2 regions of the Planococcus liqunii genome follow, and region 2 is predicted to be linked to the other one. Evidence: predicted binding sites of a transcription regulator. Region 2 holds the regulator's gene; the other holds the start of a gene.
The links. Region 2 encodes Rex, which represses fermentation and respiration genes when NADH is low (regulators of the CRP and FNR family bind a similar motif). Its sites were predicted from a motif close to TTGTGAAATATTTCACAA; they were not measured.

Region 1: the regulator Rex is predicted to act here: its motif matches at 4,872-4,889, upstream of QWY22_RS18700 (cytochrome C oxidase subunit II).

What each region holds. Positions count from the first base shown of each region.
Region 1 covers NZ_CP129238.1:3,785,002-3,793,794, reverse strand. Annotated here, with positions in the region: gene QWY22_RS18730 (Na-translocating system protein MpsC family protein) at 1-56, shown strand, start outside; gene QWY22_RS18725 (hypothetical protein) at 138-332, opposite strand; gene panB (3-methyl-2-oxobutanoate hydroxymethyltransferase) at 809-1,642, shown strand; gene QWY22_RS18715 (murein hydrolase activator EnvC family protein) at 1,798-3,117, opposite strand; gene QWY22_RS18710 (universal stress protein) at 3,381-3,839, opposite strand; gene QWY22_RS18705 (Crp/Fnr family transcriptional regulator) at 4,033-4,734, shown strand; gene QWY22_RS18700 (cytochrome C oxidase subunit II) at 4,989-5,111, shown strand; gene QWY22_RS18695 (cytochrome c oxidase subunit II) at 5,155-5,622, shown strand; gene QWY22_RS18690 (b(o/a)3-type cytochrome-c oxidase subunit 1) at 5,624-7,276, shown strand; gene QWY22_RS18685 (methyltransferase family protein) at 7,506-8,057, shown strand; gene QWY22_RS18680 (GNAT family N-acetyltransferase) at 8,165-8,650, shown strand; gene QWY22_RS18675 (DinB family protein) at 8,707-8,793, shown strand, end outside.
Region 2 covers NZ_CP129238.1:560,112-568,904, forward strand. Annotated here, with positions in the region: gene rimI (ribosomal protein S18-alanine N-acetyltransferase) at 1-410, shown strand, start outside; gene tsaD (tRNA (adenosine(37)-N6)-threonylcarbamoyltransferase complex transferase subunit TsaD) at 403-1,422, shown strand; gene QWY22_RS02965 (ABC-F family ATP-binding cassette domain-containing protein) at 1,832-3,772, opposite strand; gene QWY22_RS02970 (redox-sensing transcriptional repressor Rex) at 3,949-4,581, shown strand; gene QWY22_RS02975 (CPBP family intramembrane glutamic endopeptidase) at 4,635-5,420, opposite strand; gene groES (co-chaperone GroES) at 5,615-5,899, shown strand; gene groL (chaperonin GroEL) at 6,079-7,710, shown strand; gene QWY22_RS02990 (YolD-like family protein) at 7,912-8,265, shown strand; gene QWY22_RS02995 (hypothetical protein) at 8,326-8,553, opposite strand.

The DNA.
Region 1 (8,793 bases), 730 kb from region 2:
ACTTTGAAACTGACATTGGTTATATGGTGCTTATCCTGGAAGCGCAAGAAAAATAGCAGGAGGATTTGTTCCGTTAAGTCTGAAAAAGGAGTGCCGAAATCGGCACTCCTTTTTTATGTGATAGCCATCCGGAATCTTTAATCGATCAAAAGGGGAACTTCATGGCAATATGGACACTTTACGTATGAATGAGTGTTTTCAAGATCTTTAATATAATCCTGCGAATCTGTAAATTCAATGGCATCTGAAGGAATACGGTCAACTCCACAATTGTCCAGGGAATAGCGCTGTTCATGAACATGCTTTTTATGGTGGTCAACTACATATTTCATTGAACTCTCCGCCCTTTCTTTGATATAACTACAAAAAAGCCTAAAAGAATCCTGGGACTCTTTTCGGCGTTGTTTACAGCGCTAGTGTCTGCCACATCCAACCAAATGGTGAATTCCTTTATTTTAAACCCGAGCAGCTGCTCGTGATCTTCACTTGCTAAATCAGAAACGCTAATTGTTTTCCGATTGTCTGTACTATACCCGCCTATGTAAAAGGGCTAAACCTTATTGGCCAAAACAGATGGCAAAGGAATTCTGAAGATTGCCACTCCAGTTCGGCTTCTGATATAGTGAGGGTGAGGGCAGTATCCTAAGCGAACTGCACCGGCAAGGCCACACGAAGCAATTGAATAGTTCTGCCTTGATCTGAAAATGACAGGGACGGAGAAACCTACTTGATAAATTTCTGCCCGTCTGTCCAATTCAGGACAGACGGGCTTTTTTAGCCGGTTTTCCTCCCGGAAGGAGAGAAAGAAATGAAGAACACAGCCTCATTCATCAAGATGAAAAAACAAAGTGAAAAGATCGCCATGCTTACTGCCTATGATTATCCCTCCGCCAAATTGGCAGAAGAATCAGGAGTGGATGTCATTCTGGTCGGGGACTCCCTCGGCATGGTCGTGCTGGGGTATGATTCGACAGTAAAAGTGACAGTGGAAGACATGATCCATCACGGAAAAGCGGTGCGGCGGGGAGCGAAAGACACGTTCATCGTGGTCGATATGCCGTTCGGTTCCTATCATGGAAGTTTGGACCGCAGCCTCCAGCAGGCCATGCGGATTTTCCAGGAAACCGGTGCTGATGCCTTAAAACTGGAAGGCGCCGATGAAGTGCTGGAAGTGATTCGTTTGTTGACGCGCACCGGCATTCCGGTAGTGGGCCATCTCGGATTAACGCCGCAGACGGCAGGCGTGCTTGGCGGCTACAAAGTGCAGGGAAAAACTGCGCATGCTGCCCAGAAACTGCTGGAAGATGCCAAGGCGTGCGAAGCTGCCGGCGCTTGTATGCTGGTCCTTGAGTGCATTCCTTATCAATTGGCACGCGAAGTGACCGCGGCCTTGTCGATTCCGGTGATCGGCATTGGGGCAGGGGCGGAAACGGACGGACAAGTATTGGTTTACCACGACACGTTGAAATACGGCTCTCATCATCTGCCGAAGTTTGTGCGTTCATATGCAGAAACGGGTGAAATCATGAAAAATGGGTTGAGCGCTTACGTGGACGAAGTGAAATCCGGCGCTTTTCCGGCAGAAGAACACCGTTTCACAATGAAAGAAGAGGAACTTCAGCAATTGTACGGCGGCAAATAAAAGCTGAAATCGTATTTTGCTTGCTGTGAATCGTATTTCTGAACTAACTGGTCGTATTTTAACCGTTCCGGGTCGTATTTGCTGGAACCTCAACAAATCGATCTCGAAATATCAAAAAGGCTGCCCCAGTGATTGACCGGGGCAGCCTTTTGAATTTATTGAATATAAGGTGCCGGGTTGACTGCGTTTGAACGCGCGCCGTTCCAAGAACCGATATGGATTTCAAAGTGAAGGTGAGGGCCGGTCGAACGGCCTGTGCTTCCAACTTCACCGATTTTCTGGCCTTGTGAAACTGCCTGGCCAACTGATGTTCCGACACGGCTCATATGACCGTAGACAGTGGCATAAGAACGTCCGTTGATGGAATGCGTCAAGATGACAACATTTCCGTATCCGCCCATATAGCCGGCATACGATACGTATCCGCTTGCCGAAGCGCCGATTGGTGTGCCGGTAGGGGCTGCGATATCAAGCCCTAAATGCGATTCAGCTCCTGCGCCAATGTCACGTCCACCGAAGCCCGATGAGTAGCGGCCTGCAGAAGGTTTAATGAATGTAGAACTTCCGGCTTTAGGCATGGAAGCGTGCGAAACAGCTGAAACGGAACTTGAGTTGGCAGCTGCTTTAGCCGCTTGTGCTTTTCTTGCAGCGGCCGCTTCACGCTGGCGCTTCAATTCCGCTTCTCTTGCAATTTTTGCAAGGCGCGCCTGTTCTTTGGCAATCTGGCTTTCCAGTCCTGCACTGATGTTCATTTGTTTCTGATGTTCTTTTTCAAGTGCCGCTTTTTCATTCGCCAAACGGGTCTGTTCCGCGTTCAGTTCCTTTTCAAGCTGAGCCTGTTCTTTTTTCTGGCCGTCAAGCGAGTTTTTCAATCCGACAAGTTCAGCCTTCCGGACTTCCTGCTCTGCCAATTTCTTTTCAACTTGCGCTTTTTGCTCCGCCAGCAGCTTTTTATCTGCGGCTTGTTCGCGCATGATTTCACGATCTGCTTCGATCAAGGTATTAACTGCTGAAAAACGGTCGATAAAATCAATGAAGCTGTTTGCGCCTAGCAAGACATCTATGTAATCCACGGATCCGCCGCTCAATTGGATCGCACGTGCGCGTTCCTGGAGCAAAGCGGTTCTTTCATCAATTTTGCGCTGCAATTCAGCGATCGAGGCCTGCAAAGCGTCAATTTCCGCTTTGGTCTGGTCGATTTGAGCTTGTACATCGTTGATTTTGTTTTGGGTTTCCTGAATTTTGCTGTCCAGCTCGAAAATTTTTCTGGCGATTTCTTCAAGTTTCGAATCGTTTTGAGAAATTTCGTTTGCTTTTTGCTGAATTCCTGAGTTCAATTCGCCTTGCTTCTGCTCGACTTGCTGTTTCTTGTTTTCCAAGTCGCTTAGCTTATCTGCGCTTGCTTCAGGAATTGAAATTGATAAAGCCAATATGGCTGCGATGGCAGCGAGTACCCATTTTGATAATTTGTTCACGTTGCTTTTCCCCTTCCAACTATCTGCGGCGTAAGCCTTTTCTTCCTATAAAATCTTCGAGAAGATGTAATTAAATATTCTGTAAGGACAATGTCCTTAAAAAAACCGACAAAGGTATTGTACCATCATAAAAAACTATTTTTTATTACAGTTTTGTATCAAATAGTTTAAGGGGAGTAATATTGGGTAAAGCGAATAATTAAGCGAAAAAACAGAAAAAAGCCTTTGCTGCATTCAATAGCAAAGGCTTTTGTGAAATAATTTTATGATTGTTCTTCTTTTTCTTCTGTCCGCACAATCAAAACATCGCATTTAGCGGCGCGCACAATGCGTTCGGAGACGCTTCCCATGAAGATGCGTTCAGCGGAGTTGGTGCCGGTGGCTCCACAGATGATCAAATCGATGTTGAATCGGCGAACCAGATCAACAGGGATGAGCGTTTTTGGGGAACCGACTTCAATGACGATATTTACATCAGGCACGCCAGCTGCAACAGCTCTCGCCCGGTAGTCTGTCAGCAATTTTTCTGCATATTTTATAGATTCCTCGACAAATTCACGGCCGTAGGATTCGATGGTTCCAAAAGATTGGTTATCAATGACACTTGTTAAGTATAAGATAGCTTTGTTTCGTGCAGCAATGCCAACGGATTTCTTGAAAGCCAGTTCGGCTTGTTTGGAACCGTCCACCGCCACCAAAATTTGTTTGTATAACATAGTCATAGCAGCTTCCTCCTTCTCTATACTAGTTAATTTCGGTAAGTGGACAAACAGTTCCTTCTTTTCCTGAAATTTTTAAGGGAGATTTGTCCAATTTATGGAGGGAAGAGGAAAATACAACAGCTAACGAAGAGCGGATATGGTACGATATTAATCAATAAAATGCAGAAATCAAAGGCATAATCGAGGTGATTGTATGGTCAAGAAAACACCAGGTGCAGAAATATCTTCGGAGCTGAAAGAATTGCTGTCCATCCGCCATTTGACGAAAGAGTATAAAAAAGGGGCGTATCTGTTTCGGGAGGGCGATTCCGTCAAAGGCGTTTACATCCTCCGCTCCGGAAAAGTGCAGATCGGCAAAGTGACGCCGGAAGGACGGGAATTAACCTTGCGGATTTGCGGGCCGGGCCAATTGGTAGGAGAAGTCACGGTTTTTTCAGAGCATCCGCTTTATATGCTCGATGCCAAGGCGCTAGAAGATGTTAGCTGCATCAAAATCGCCATACAGGACCTGGAAGATGCATTGCTTGAAAATGCGCGGCTGGCTGCCGCTTTTATGAAGTGGATGGGCATTGACCAGCAGAAAACCCAGACAAAATTCCGGGATCTGATGCTTCACGGCAAAAAAGGAGCGCTGTATTCTACACTGATCCGGCTGTGCAATAGCCATGGCGTGGAAAAAGGCGATGCCATCCTGATTGACTTGGTTCTGACCAACCAGGATTTGGCGAATTTCTGCGGCATGACACGGGAAGTGGTGAACCGGATGCTAAGTGACTTGAAAAAAGAAGGGAAACTTTCGGTGGTCGATGGGAAGCTGCTGGTTCGGGATCTCCGCCATTTAAAAGATGAAATCAATTGTGAAAACTGCCCCATTTCGTTGTGCAGGATCGACTGACCAGGCCAAGAAAAAGGCAGTTGGGCGTAAAGCCGGCTAAGAGGGGCATAAAAAAGAAAAGCTGGGCATAATGATCCCGAACTTGGGCATAAAACGAAGAAGTTGACCGAAAAAAAGTCCGGTGCGGCTTCTTTTTTTTGTCTAAAAATTGACAAGAACTATAAAAAATCACACAGGTGTGAGAAAAGTCACACTGCCTTATGTTGGAAAAGATTACTCTGTACTCAAGAGATGAACAATAAGAGGTGAGGGAAATGAGCAAAAAAACCGAGGAACACGAAGTCGACTTAAGAGGGACGCTGATCAGTGTATTTTTTGTCGGGATTGTCATTGTTGCCATGTGGGTGGCTGTGTATTTAATGTATGTCGCAAGATAAGCGGAAGCGCTTAAACCAAGTGGAAAAAAGGGAGTAGATCAAGATGCATCTTCATAAATACGAAAAAATTTGGCTGGCCTTTGGGGTAGCGGCGCTGGTGGTGTTTTTAAGCGTTGTCGGCGTCAGCGCATTTTCACATGACCACACCCCGGCAGGCGGGATGGAAACAATTGATCCCAAGAAAGTGAACGAAACGGCACCCTTTGACAACCCGGGAGTGACGCAGCTTGATGACGATACGTACCAAGTAGCAGTAGTCTCGATGGCGTTTGGCTATAACGCACCGGAGCTGAAAGTGCCGGCCGGAAAAGAAATCATTTTCAAAGTGACCAGTACAGACGTGGTCCACAGTTTTACGATTGACAACACAAAAGTCAATTTGATGGTCGTTCCGGGCCAGATTACAACCAAATCCTACACGTTCGAAAAGCCCGGCAAGTATTTGATTCTTTGCAACGAGTACTGCGGGACGGGCCACCATTTGATGTACAACGAAATAGAGGTGTATTAACATGATTGCTGCAAAAGACCGAAAAATTGCCTTATGGAATATCGGCGTCGCGTACACAGCCTTCTTGATCGGCACGTTATGCGGACTGCTTCAAGTATTTATCCGGAATGACGCTTTGCAGTTGCCTGCATGGCTTGATTATTACCAAATCTTAACCGCTCATGGCGTGCTTCTAGCTCTTATTTATACAGCATTTTTCATTTTCGGATTTTTTGTTACTGGTATGAGCAAAACGCTTGGAACATTCGGCCCGAAAGTCTGGCTGTTTTCCTGGATCGGTTTCTGGGTAACCCTGGCCGGTACGGTACTGGCTACGATTATGATCGTTTCCGGAGAAGCGTCCGTTCTTTATACGTTTTATGCACCGCTGAAAGCAAGCGGCTGGTATTACGTCGGACTGGCGCTTTATGTAATCGGCACATGGATCAGCAGTTTCGCGTTGATTGCCCATTACCTGGTATGGCGCAAAGCGCATAAAGGCGAAATGAGCCCGCTGTTCGCGTTCATGACGATTGCGACGCTTGTGTTGTGGCTGATCGCTTGCCTGGGCGTTGTGGCAACGGTTCTCTTCCAGTACATCCCATGGGCATTCGGCTGGACCGACACCATCAACGTTGAACTGAGCCGCTCCCTGTTCTGGTATTTCGGACACCCGCTCGTGTACTTCTGGCTGTTGCCGGCATACATGGCGTGGTATTTGATCGTACCGAAACTGCTTGGCGTAAAAGTATTCAGTGATTCCTTGGCCCGTTTGTCCTTTGTCTTATTTATTCTGTTCTCGATTCCGGTCGGCTTCCACCATCAATTGACCGAACCCGGCATTTCGAACTTCTGGAAATTCCTGCAGGTTGTGCTGACGTTTATGGTAATCGTCCCGTCGCTTATGACCGCTTTCTCGATGTTCGCCACTTTTGAAACATCAGGGCGTAAAAAAGGCGCGAAAGGCTTGTTCGGCTGGTTTGCCATGCTGCCTTGGAAAGATGTACGCTTTACATCGATTTTCATCGCGATGGCGTTCTTTATTCCCGGCGGCGCCGGCGGCATCATCAATGCCAGTTTCCAATTGAACGAAGTCGTCCACAATACGCTTTGGATCGTCGGGCATTTCCACATCACGGTCGGTACGCCGGTTGCGATGACATTTATGGGCATGACATTCTGGCTGATTCCGTATTTGACCGGCCGCAAGTTCACTAAATCGATGCAGACGCTCGGCTTTGTCCAAATCATCACCTGGTCTATCGGCATGCTCTTGATGTCAACTGCGCAGCACGTACTGGGGCTTCTCGGAGCGCCGCGCCGGACCGCCTATTCTTCTTACAACAACCATCCGGCCGCACTGGAATGGTTTGACGGCATCCTGACCAGCCATGTGACGATGGCAATTGGGGGAAGCATCCTGTTCATATCCGCAATGATGCTGATGTATATCGTGGTCATGACCATGTTCCTATCGCCGAAAGCGGAAAAACCGGAAGACATTGTCGAGTTTCCGCTGGCCGACAGCGACAGAGAAAGCTCGCCGAAGTTTTTGGAGAACTGGAAAATCTGGATCGGCATTGCATTTGCCTTGATTTTAATCGCTTATGCGATTCCGCTTAGCAGCATGATTCAGCACGCACCGCCTGGCTCAGAAGGACTTAAAACTTGGTAGGAGATGATAAACATGTTCACGATGGTCTTATCTTTAATGGTAATCTTCACCGTATTCACAGCCATGCTGGTTGAAGTGTCCACAACAGAAGAGTAGAAACCGACAAGCTTTCTTCCCGCTGCAAACGGGAAGAAAGCTTGTTTTGTTCGGAGTGGTTGGACTGGAAGTTGTATTCTGTTGGAATGTTCTTTATATTTTAAGGAACAGACGAGAAAATGGGGCATGGATGATGACATTGATTGATTGGATTTTTACATTGATTGGAGCAGTTTGGATCGCTGAATTTCTGCTGTTCCGGAACCGCGGAACTGCAAGCGATCCGGTGGAAAGAGGTTCATTTTACCGGATCTTGACGGTTTTGCTGGGAACGATTCTGGCGGCCTTTTTGCTGCAGGAAATGCAGGGCAAAGAGATTGCACAGATTCTCAAGATTGTGGGCACGGTCCTTTTTGCGGCGGGCGTTTTTCTCCGTTTCTGGGGCATCCTGCACTTAAAGGCGCAATTTACGCGCCATGTGACGGTGCGCGAAGGTGATGAAATCGTCAGTACGGGGCCTTACCGGAAACTGCGCCATCCGCTTTATACCGGCCTTTTTTTCATCGCTGTCGGCATGCCGCTTTATTTTACCAGCCCGATTGCGGCGGTTGCAGGCGGAGCATTGATGATATGGGCGCTTTTGAAGCGGATCGACTACGAGGAAAAACTCTTGATCGAGAAATTCGGTGTACAGTATGAAGAGTGGATGAAGGAACGTGCGCGGCTTATTCCGTTTCTTTACTAGAATGCAGGCTGAATATACCCCTTTTTTCGCTTGAACGGCGGAGGAGGGGCTATTTTTTCAAAAAAATTCTTGCTTGTTTAGAAGAATAGGCAAAGGGGCGAAATGAGTTGGCAATAAAGTTGGAGAGAATGCAATTGGAGGATACATACCGGCTTTTTAATATGCAGTACGCGGCTTTTTTGCCATTGCTTGAAAAATACCAGGATTACAATACGAGCCCGGCAAATGAATCAATCGATAAATTTGCTGAACGCCTGATCCGGCCCGACAGCATGTTCTTTAAAATCATCGAAGACGGCCAGCTATGCGGCGCAATACGCGTGCACTGGAAAGAAGAAGGCCGCTTCTGGGTCAGTCCTTTGTTTGTTCATCCCGATTGCCAGGGACGCGGAATCGCCTCAAAAGCAATGGAATTGGCGGAAGAACAGTTTCCGGAAGCTGTGAGCTGGGAGCTTGCGGCGATCCTCGAAGAAGAAGGCAATTGCCGGCTGTACGAAAAAGCCGGCTACGTCCGGACTGGCGAAATGCAGCAATTAAATGATAAGGCGACGCTCGGCTATTTTAAAAAACTGCTGAAGGATGTGGAACGGTGAACTATGCCATCAAGCCGCTTGAAGGGTTTACGGAAAAAATCGGGGAACTGGCTTTTATGCTTGAACACTCACGCAGCATTACACTGAATGACGTAAAAGAACTTCAAACGAGCGAATTGGATTTCATAGAAGAAGCCGGCGGC
Region 2 (8,793 bases):
ATGAAGTGTACGAAATTGAAAAGCTTTCGTTTACCTTGCCTTGGACAAAAGAATCGTTTTACTATGAAATGCTGCATAACGAAAATGCCTATTACGTAGTTGCGGAAACCGAAAAAGGAATTGTCGGCTATTGCGGGATGTGGCTCATCATAGATGAAAGCCATGTCACGAATATTGCAATCCTTCCAGACCAACGCGGCAAAAAATTAGGCGAACGTTTGATGCGGGCAGCGATCGATATTGCAAAAGCGCATGGCGCAGTGCTGATGACCTTAGAAGCGAGAGTCAGCAATCATGTAGCGCAAAGTTTGTACCGTAAATTAGGATTTCAAAATGGTGGCATCCGGAAACGGTATTATACCGATAACCTGGAAGATGCCATAGTGATGTGGGTGAATTTTGATGAATAAAGATATTTATGTATTGGGTATTGAGACCAGCTGCGACGAAACAGCCGCTTCCATTGTGAAAAACGGACGGGAAATCGTTTCTAATGTTGTGGCTTCGCAAATCGAAAGCCATAAACGCTTCGGCGGAGTGGTGCCTGAAATCGCTTCGCGCCATCATGTGGAACAGATTACACTGGTGATCGAAGAAGCGCTTCAGCGCGCTCAGATGGAGCCGCAAGAGCTGGATGCAGTAGCAGTAACGGAAGGGCCGGGATTGGTCGGTGCCTTGCTAATCGGCGTTAATGCGGCAAAGGCATTTGCGTTTGCCAACAGTCTTCCGCTTGTCGGCGTCCATCATATTGCAGGGCATATTTATGCCAACCGCCTGGAGCAGGAAATGGAGTTTCCTTTGCTTGCTTTAGTCATTTCCGGCGGGCATACGGAACTGGTTTATATGAAAGAACATGGCAGTTTTGAAGTGATCGGGGAAACGCGTGATGATGCTGCAGGGGAAGCGTATGACAAAGTGGCAAGAACCTTGAATCTTCCTTATCCAGGCGGGCCTCATATTGATCGCTTAGCGCATGCCAGCGACGGTGCCATTGATTTTCCACGGGTATGGCTCGAAGAAGGATCCTATGATTTCAGTTTCAGCGGCTTGAAGTCGGCTGTGCTGAATTATATGCACAATGCCAAACAGCGCGGAGAAGTGGTGCCGCCTGAACACGTCGCTGCCGGATTCCAAAACAGTGTCGTTGAAGTGGTAACAGCGAAAGCGCTGCGTGCTGCAAAAGAGTACAAAGTGCGCCAAGTCATCGCAGCGGGCGGCGTGGCTGCCAACAAAGGGCTCAGAACGTCTCTGTCTGCAGCGTTTGAACAGCAAGGCATTCCGTTCTTCATCCCGCCTCTTTCCTTGTGTACGGATAACGCAGCCATGATTGCAGCAGCTGGCACCGTCATGTTCGAAAAAGGCATTACAGGAAATATGGCGATGAACGGCCGGCCAGGAATGGTCTTGTCTTCCTGGGGATAAAATTGTTCGCCCTGTGGAAAGCTGATCTGTATCAATAAACTATTAAAGTTCAAAAAAGCGCAGTTGATTCCTGAAAAGGAATGCCAACTGCGCTTTTTTTCTGTTTTCAGATTATTTATTACACAAAAAATCCGTTCGTTGTCAATAGAGAACATTTGTACTTATGCACAATTTGTGCATAACATGTTCATAACTTTCTGAAAAACACCTTCAATTCTATATCTTGTGTACTAGTTATGGGAAAACTTTGTGGATAATAATTAAATTGCCTGTGGATAATGTGGAAAAGTCTGTTGATAGTTGATTTAATAAGAGGAGACATGTGTGCAACTTTGTGGAAACATAAATTTACGGAAAAGGTATTGACCTATATATAGAAAAAGAAAAAACCGCATACAATAGTATGCGGTCAACTGTGGACTTTTTCAAGCTTTTCTTGCAATTCGAGCCAAAATAACATTTTTTCTTCGTGTGCTTCTTTCAACTCGTCCAACTGGCTTTGGAGCGGCAAGACCTTCTCGTGGTCCTGGAAAATCTCAGGCTGGCACAGCAATTCCTCGACTTCAGCGATCTGCTGATCGAGCTGCTCCATTTCCTGTTCGGTTTCTTCGGATTGGCGCAGCAGCTGGCGTTCCAGTTTTTTTGCTTCTTTGTTGATCTGGGATGTGGTTGCAACGGGAACTGTTTTAGCAACGGTCGCTTTTTCTGCATCTTCCAATGCCTGCAGCTCTTCGGTTTCCAGTTTCTTTTCCACGTAATAGTCGTAGTTGCCCAAATACTCCGTCGTGCCGTCACGGGTCAATTCCACCACTTTTGTCGAGAGGCGGTTCATGAAGTAACGGTCATGGGAAACGAATAAAATGGTGCCCGGATAATCGAGCAGGGCGTTTTCCAGCACTTCTTTGCTGTCGAGGTCCAAGTGGTTGGTCGGCTCATCCAAAAGCAGCACATTGGCTTTTTGCATCATGAGCTTAGCCAGTGCCACACGGGCTTTTTCGCCGCCTGACAGTGTAGAGATCGGTTTTAATACGTCGTCTCCGGTAAACAGGAAGCGGCCCAGAATGCCGCGGATGTCTTTTTCGTTAACATGTGGGTAATCATCCCATAATTCATTCAGAACGAGCTTATTGCCTTTTAAGTTGGCTTGTTCCTGGTCGTAGTAGCCGAACTGGATGCCGGTGCCGTAATGAATGGTTCCGGCAAGCGGCTCCAATTCTTTCATGATGGTTTTCAGCAAAGTCGACTTCCCAACGCCGTTAGGGCCGACAAGCGCCAGGCTGTCCTGGCGGTACAATTTCATAACGATGTTTTGCGAAACGGGCTGGCCGCTATAGCCGATGGCGAGCGACTGGACATTCAGCACGTCGTTGCCGCTTTGCTTGGCAATGGTGAAACCGAAACGGGCGGATTTCTCGTCGCCGTCCGGTGCATCCATCCAGTCGGTTTTTTCAAGCACCCGCCGGCGGCTTTGCGCCATTTTGGTGGTGGAAGCCCGGACCAGGTTGCGCTGGACATAATCTTCCAGTTTCGCTTTTTCGCTTTGCTGTTTTTCGAACTGCTTTAAGTCGAGTTCATACTGCTTCGCTTTTTCGTCGAGGTAGCGGCTGTAGTTGCCTGTGTACTTTTTGACTCGGTGGCGCGAGACTTCGTAGACAAGCGTTACCACTTGGTCGAGGAAGTACCGGTCATGCGAAACGATGAGAATCGCACCCGGGTAATTCTTTAAGTAATTCTCGAGCCAGCTCAGTGTTTCAATATCCAAGTGGTTCGTCGGCTCATCAAGAATCAGAAGCTGGGGTTTGCTGAGCAGCAGTTTTGCCAGCATCAAGCGCGTTTTCTGGCCGCCGGATAACGACACCACTTTTTTGTCGTAGTCTTCGGGATAAAATTTCATACCGTGGAGAATGGCGCGTGTATCGGCTTCAAACTGGTAGCCGCCTGCATCCTTGAAATCGTGCTGCAAAGTATCGTATTCTTTCATGACTTTTTCGTATTGGACGGCATCGTCGTAGACAGCTGGATCGGCCATTTGGGCTTCCAGTTCCCGGAGTTTTGCTTCTTGTTCACGGAAATGACTAAAAATCGTCATCATTTCGTCCCAGATGCTTGCTTCCGATTCGAGGTCGGTTTGCTGTTCCAAATAACCGATGGTCAGATCTTTCGGCATAATGATATCGCCGCTGTCATATGAAATTTCACCGGAAATGATCTTCAGCAAAGTCGACTTTCCTGCGCCGTTGCGGCCCACGAGTGCAACGCGGTCGCGGTGTTGGACTTCCAGTTTGACGCCGGCAAGAATCTCATCGGCACCGAACGATTTATGGACTTGGTTAACTTGTAATACAATCATGTGGGTCACCTCTATTCTTCTTAAGTGTAGCTGATGGGCGTATTGTTCGCAATCAAGCCAGCTTTACATATCGGGCCGCCTCAGGTAAGATAAAATCGATTTGATTCACTATCCATAGACGCAGGAAAAAAAGAATCCCCAGTGAATCTTTAGACGACCGCAGGAGGTAACGTTGCATGTTACACGAACCATCAAAAATTCCACAAGCCACTACAAAACGGTTGCCGCTTTATTACCGCTTCCTCCAGAATTTCGCGAATGCCGGGCAAAAACGGATTTCTTCGCAGGAATTAAGTGAAGCGATGAAAATCGATTCGGCCACAATACGCCGCGACTTTTCCCATTTAGGTGCATTGGGCAAAAAAGGGTATGGCTACGACGTTCAGGACTTATTGGCGTTTTTCCGCAAAACACTCGACCAGGATGAAGCGACCAATGTGGCGCTGATCGGCGTCGGGAATTTGGGAAGCGCATTTCTAAAGTATAATTTTCAGCGCAACCACAACACGAAAATCGTGCTGGCATTCGACTCGAATTCACCTCTTGAAGGGGAGAAAATCAGCGAAATCGATACATTCCACCCCGATCGGATCGAAGAGAAAATCGAGGAATACGGGATCGAACTGGTGATTTTGACGGTTCCCTCGCGCTCGGCCCAGGAAGTTACAGACCGCCTGGCAAAAACGAACATCAAGGGCATCTTGAACTTTACGCCCGTCCGCATTTCGGTGCCGGACCACATCCGCGTGCAGACCATCGATTTATCGGTCGAACTGCAGACCTTGATCTACCAAATCAAACAGCATTGAAAAAACCTTCCGCCGAAACGAGTTCGGGGAAGGTTTTTTATTGGCCAGCTTTTTCACTGCATCTGTTCAAGCTGTTTCAGGAAATTTTCGAGTTTTTCCATGTTCAATTGCGCAATCATGACAAAGCCGTTGAGCATCACGTGAGCAATGATCGGCGTAATGATCCGCTTTGTTTTCTGGTAAAGGAAAGCTAGCACAATGCCGGTCGAGAAGTAGATCAGCAAATGGCTGAATTCCAAATGCACAGCGGCGAATACGAGCGCGCTGACAGCGGTGGCGAGAAAGAAATTGGTGGTCTGGTTCAAGGAACCGAATACCACCCGGCGGAACACCAGCTCTTCCAGTACAGGTCCAAAAAAGACGACCGCCAGAAGTGCCCACGGGACGACTTCAACCAATTTGGTGATGGATGCGGTATTTTGGGATCCCGGAGCGATGCCGAACAATTCTACTTCTATCAGCGCCGCGATGATTTGGGCGAAGTAGACGAGGAAAAAGCCGAGTACGCCCCAGCCGATTGCTTCAAGCAAACCGGCTTTTTTGCCTTTCCAAATATTGAAGAATTGCTTGTCCCGGAGAATAAGGAACATCGCCGCAATAAACCCGATGCCCATCGTCCAGACGATCAGCCAACCGGAAGTGCTGGCGGCCGCTGTCGCCTGGTCCATGCCTTGGCCGAGGAAATAATTAAGTGTCGGTGTTATAAATAAAATCGGTGCAAGTTGCACAACGATAAAAATCAACAGGATATAAAGTGGTGTTCTTTTGCCTTTTCGGCTCGCTTTGACACTGTACTTGGAGCGGCCTGTGTCGGCTTTTGCTTTAATATTCATTTTCATAAAGCGGATTTCCTTTCGTTTAACAGATTACTTTCATTGTAGAGGTTTCAAAACGGAACCGCAAAGAATAAAAAAAAGTGAATGTTTAGACTTGCAAATGGAAGGGGATTTTATTAAACTGAGAAGTGGGTTAGCACTCTAGGTGTTAGAGTGCTAATGTGGAATATTTAGATAATCTGAGGAGGGTGTTTCAATTGTTAAGACCATTAGGAGATCGCGTTATTATTGAGCTTATCGAAGCAGAAGAAAAGACTTCAAGCGGTATCGTATTGCCGGGTTCGGCACAGGAAAAACCGCAGGAAGGCAAAGTGATCGCTGTAGGTAATGGAGTTATCCGTGACAATGGACAGCGCACTGAACTGGAAGTCCAAGAAGGCGACCGGATCATCTTCTCAAAATACGCAGGCACTGAACTTAAATATGAAGGCAAAGAATATTTGATCTTACGCGAAAACGATATTTTAGCGGTATTGGGCTAAAAATTAATATGCAGTATTGCGCAAAACAGCTACGCTTTCCTGCGGGCTTGCGCCGAACTAACTCGGGCTAATGGCCCGAGTGGATTTCGGCACTGCGCTGTCCCGCGGGAGTCTCCGCTGTTTTGCTCCATATCGCGACTTGAAATATTTGGGAATTAAAATAGAGGAGGAAACTATTCATGGCTAAAGAAATTAAATTCAGCGAAGATGCACGCAGTTTGATGGCTGCTGGTGTTGATAAATTAGCAGATGCAGTAAAAGTGACGCTTGGGCCAAAAGGGCGCAACGTGGTACTTGAGAAGAAATTCGGATCACCTCTTATCACCAACGACGGTGTAACGATTGCAAAAGAAATCGAGCTTGAAAACGCATTTGAAAACATGGGTGCGAAATTGGTGGCGGAAGTTGCTTCTAAAACGAACGACATCGCAGGTGACGGTACGACAACGGCAACGGTTCTGGCGCAGGCTATGATCCGTGAAGGCTTGAAGAACGTAACTGCAGGCGCTAACCCTGTCGGCATCCGCCGCGGGATTGAAATGGCTGTAGAAAGCGCTGTTGAAGGCTTGAAAGCTGTTTCCCAGCAAATCGAAGGCAAAGAATCGATCGCACAAGTTGCAGCGATTTCTTCTGGAGACGCTGAAGTCGGAAACTTGATCGCTGAAGCAATGGAGCGCGTTGGCAACGACGGCGTTATCACTTTGGAAGAATCACGCGGCTTCACAACTGAACTGGATGTAGTCGAAGGGATGCAATTCGACCGCGGATACCAGTCTCCTTATATGGTAACGGATTCCGAGAAAATGGAAGCTGTCTTAGACAACCCATTCATTCTTGTAACAGATAAGAAAATCGGCAACATCCAGGAAATTCTTCCTGTGTTGGAGCAGGTTGTACAACAAAGCAAACCGCTATTAATCGTTGCGGAAGACGTTGAAGGCGAAGCACTTGCTACATTGGTAGTGAACAAATTGCGTGGCACATTCAATGCAGTGGCTGTTAAAGCTCCTGGATTCGGTGACCGCCGCAAAGCAATGCTTGAAGACATCGCAACATTGACTGGCGCTGAAGTGATCACGGAAGATCTTGGCCTTGAGCTGAAAACGACCAACATCACACAACTTGGCCGCGCTTCTAAAGTGGTTGTTTCGAAAGAAAACACAACCATCGTTGAAGGTGCTGGAGACCAAGCGAAAATTGTTGGCCGCGTATCACAAATCCGCAGCCAATTGGAAGAAACAACTTCTGAGTTCGACAAAGAGAAATTGCAGGAACGTCTGGCGAAACTTGCTGGCGGTGTTGCAGTCATCAAAGTCGGAGCAGCTACTGAAACTGAGTTGAAAGAACGCAAACTTCGCATTGAAGATGCATTGAACGCAACTCGCGCAGCAGTTGAAGAAGGTATCGTTGCCGGCGGCGGTACTGCGTTGATTAACGTATACAACAAAGTAGCTGAACTTCTTGAAACGCAAGAAGGCGACATCGCTACAGGCGTTAACATCGTTCTTCGTGCACTTGAAGAGCCGGTTCGCCAAATCGCTACAAACGCAGGCCTTGAAGGATCCATCATCGTTCACCGCCTGAAATCAGAAGAAGTCGGCATCGGCTTCAACGCAGCAAATGGCCAATGGGTCAACATGCTTGCAGAAGGAATCGTTGACCCAACGAAAGTGACGCGTTCAGCACTACAAAACGCAGCTTCTGTTGCGGCTATGTTCCTGACAACTGAAGCAGTTGTTGCAGACATCCCGGAACCAGCAGCACCAATGGGCGGAATGCCTGATATGGGTGGCATGGGCGGCATGATGTAATTAAACATTCCGAAAACCTCGAAAAACCGAGGTTTTCGGTTTTTTTTGTTTTGTGGAGTCGCATTTGATGAATGAAATCCATAGTAAAAAGATAGCCAATAAAATGGCTGTCTTTTTATTTGTTTAAATAGGATTGTTAATGGAAAAGAGGTGGTATAGAATAAGAACAAGTGTTCTTATTTAGATTAGGAGGCAATGGGGATGAAAATCAATCAACAATTAAGGGTCATTAAGGACCGGGGAACCATCAAGTGGCAAGGCATGTTGTTAAATGAACCTGTAAAAATGCAGCAAGAAGAAGTGGAAGAAGATAAAACGATGCCTCAACCGAAATTGGATGCATATGACCTGCAGCTGATCCAGGAAGAATTGGAATGGGCCCTTAAACGCCGATGCAATGTTATTATCCATACGTGGAAGGAAGGCAAAGTGACCAGGCATTATGGTGCGATTTTAAGTATTGATCAGACTGCTAACATACTCACCTATGCAGATCCATTTAAGGATCGCACATTAAATTCGGCCGAGATTGTATCAGTGAATATCGTCGATTAAAGAGAATTCTCCGTTCATCTGTTCAAGGAGGCATGGAAGAATGGCGAAAAAAGTGGTAGCTTAATTTAAATTGCTGAGAAAGCGCAGCAATAATCTCGGGATGAATAAAATGACATTCCAGACGATGCTAAGAACAACTTCAATAAATAACGTAAAACTAAATTCCGAAATTAATTCCACAAACCAATTGTCTCTTAGTTTTCTTTTCTTTTTCTCAATCTCCATGATCAGCACTCCGTTTCCTTTATAAATTTTGCTGCAGCAAATCGCTTTATTAAGAATATTCATCGTAAAATCCTATTTCTTCCAGTATACTTGATTTTGCAAAACCAGCGATATATAGAAATGAAATTTTTTACTTACTTAAACTTCAGCTATACATCGATGGACAAATCGCGCCGCTTTCCACAAACGCATGAGTCATGTAAACTAGTTAAAGTTAATGGGAATAGAATGCAGCACAATTAAAATTGATATTTTTTATTTTGAAAATAGATGCATAGAAGATGATGGGATGAAGGGCTAATT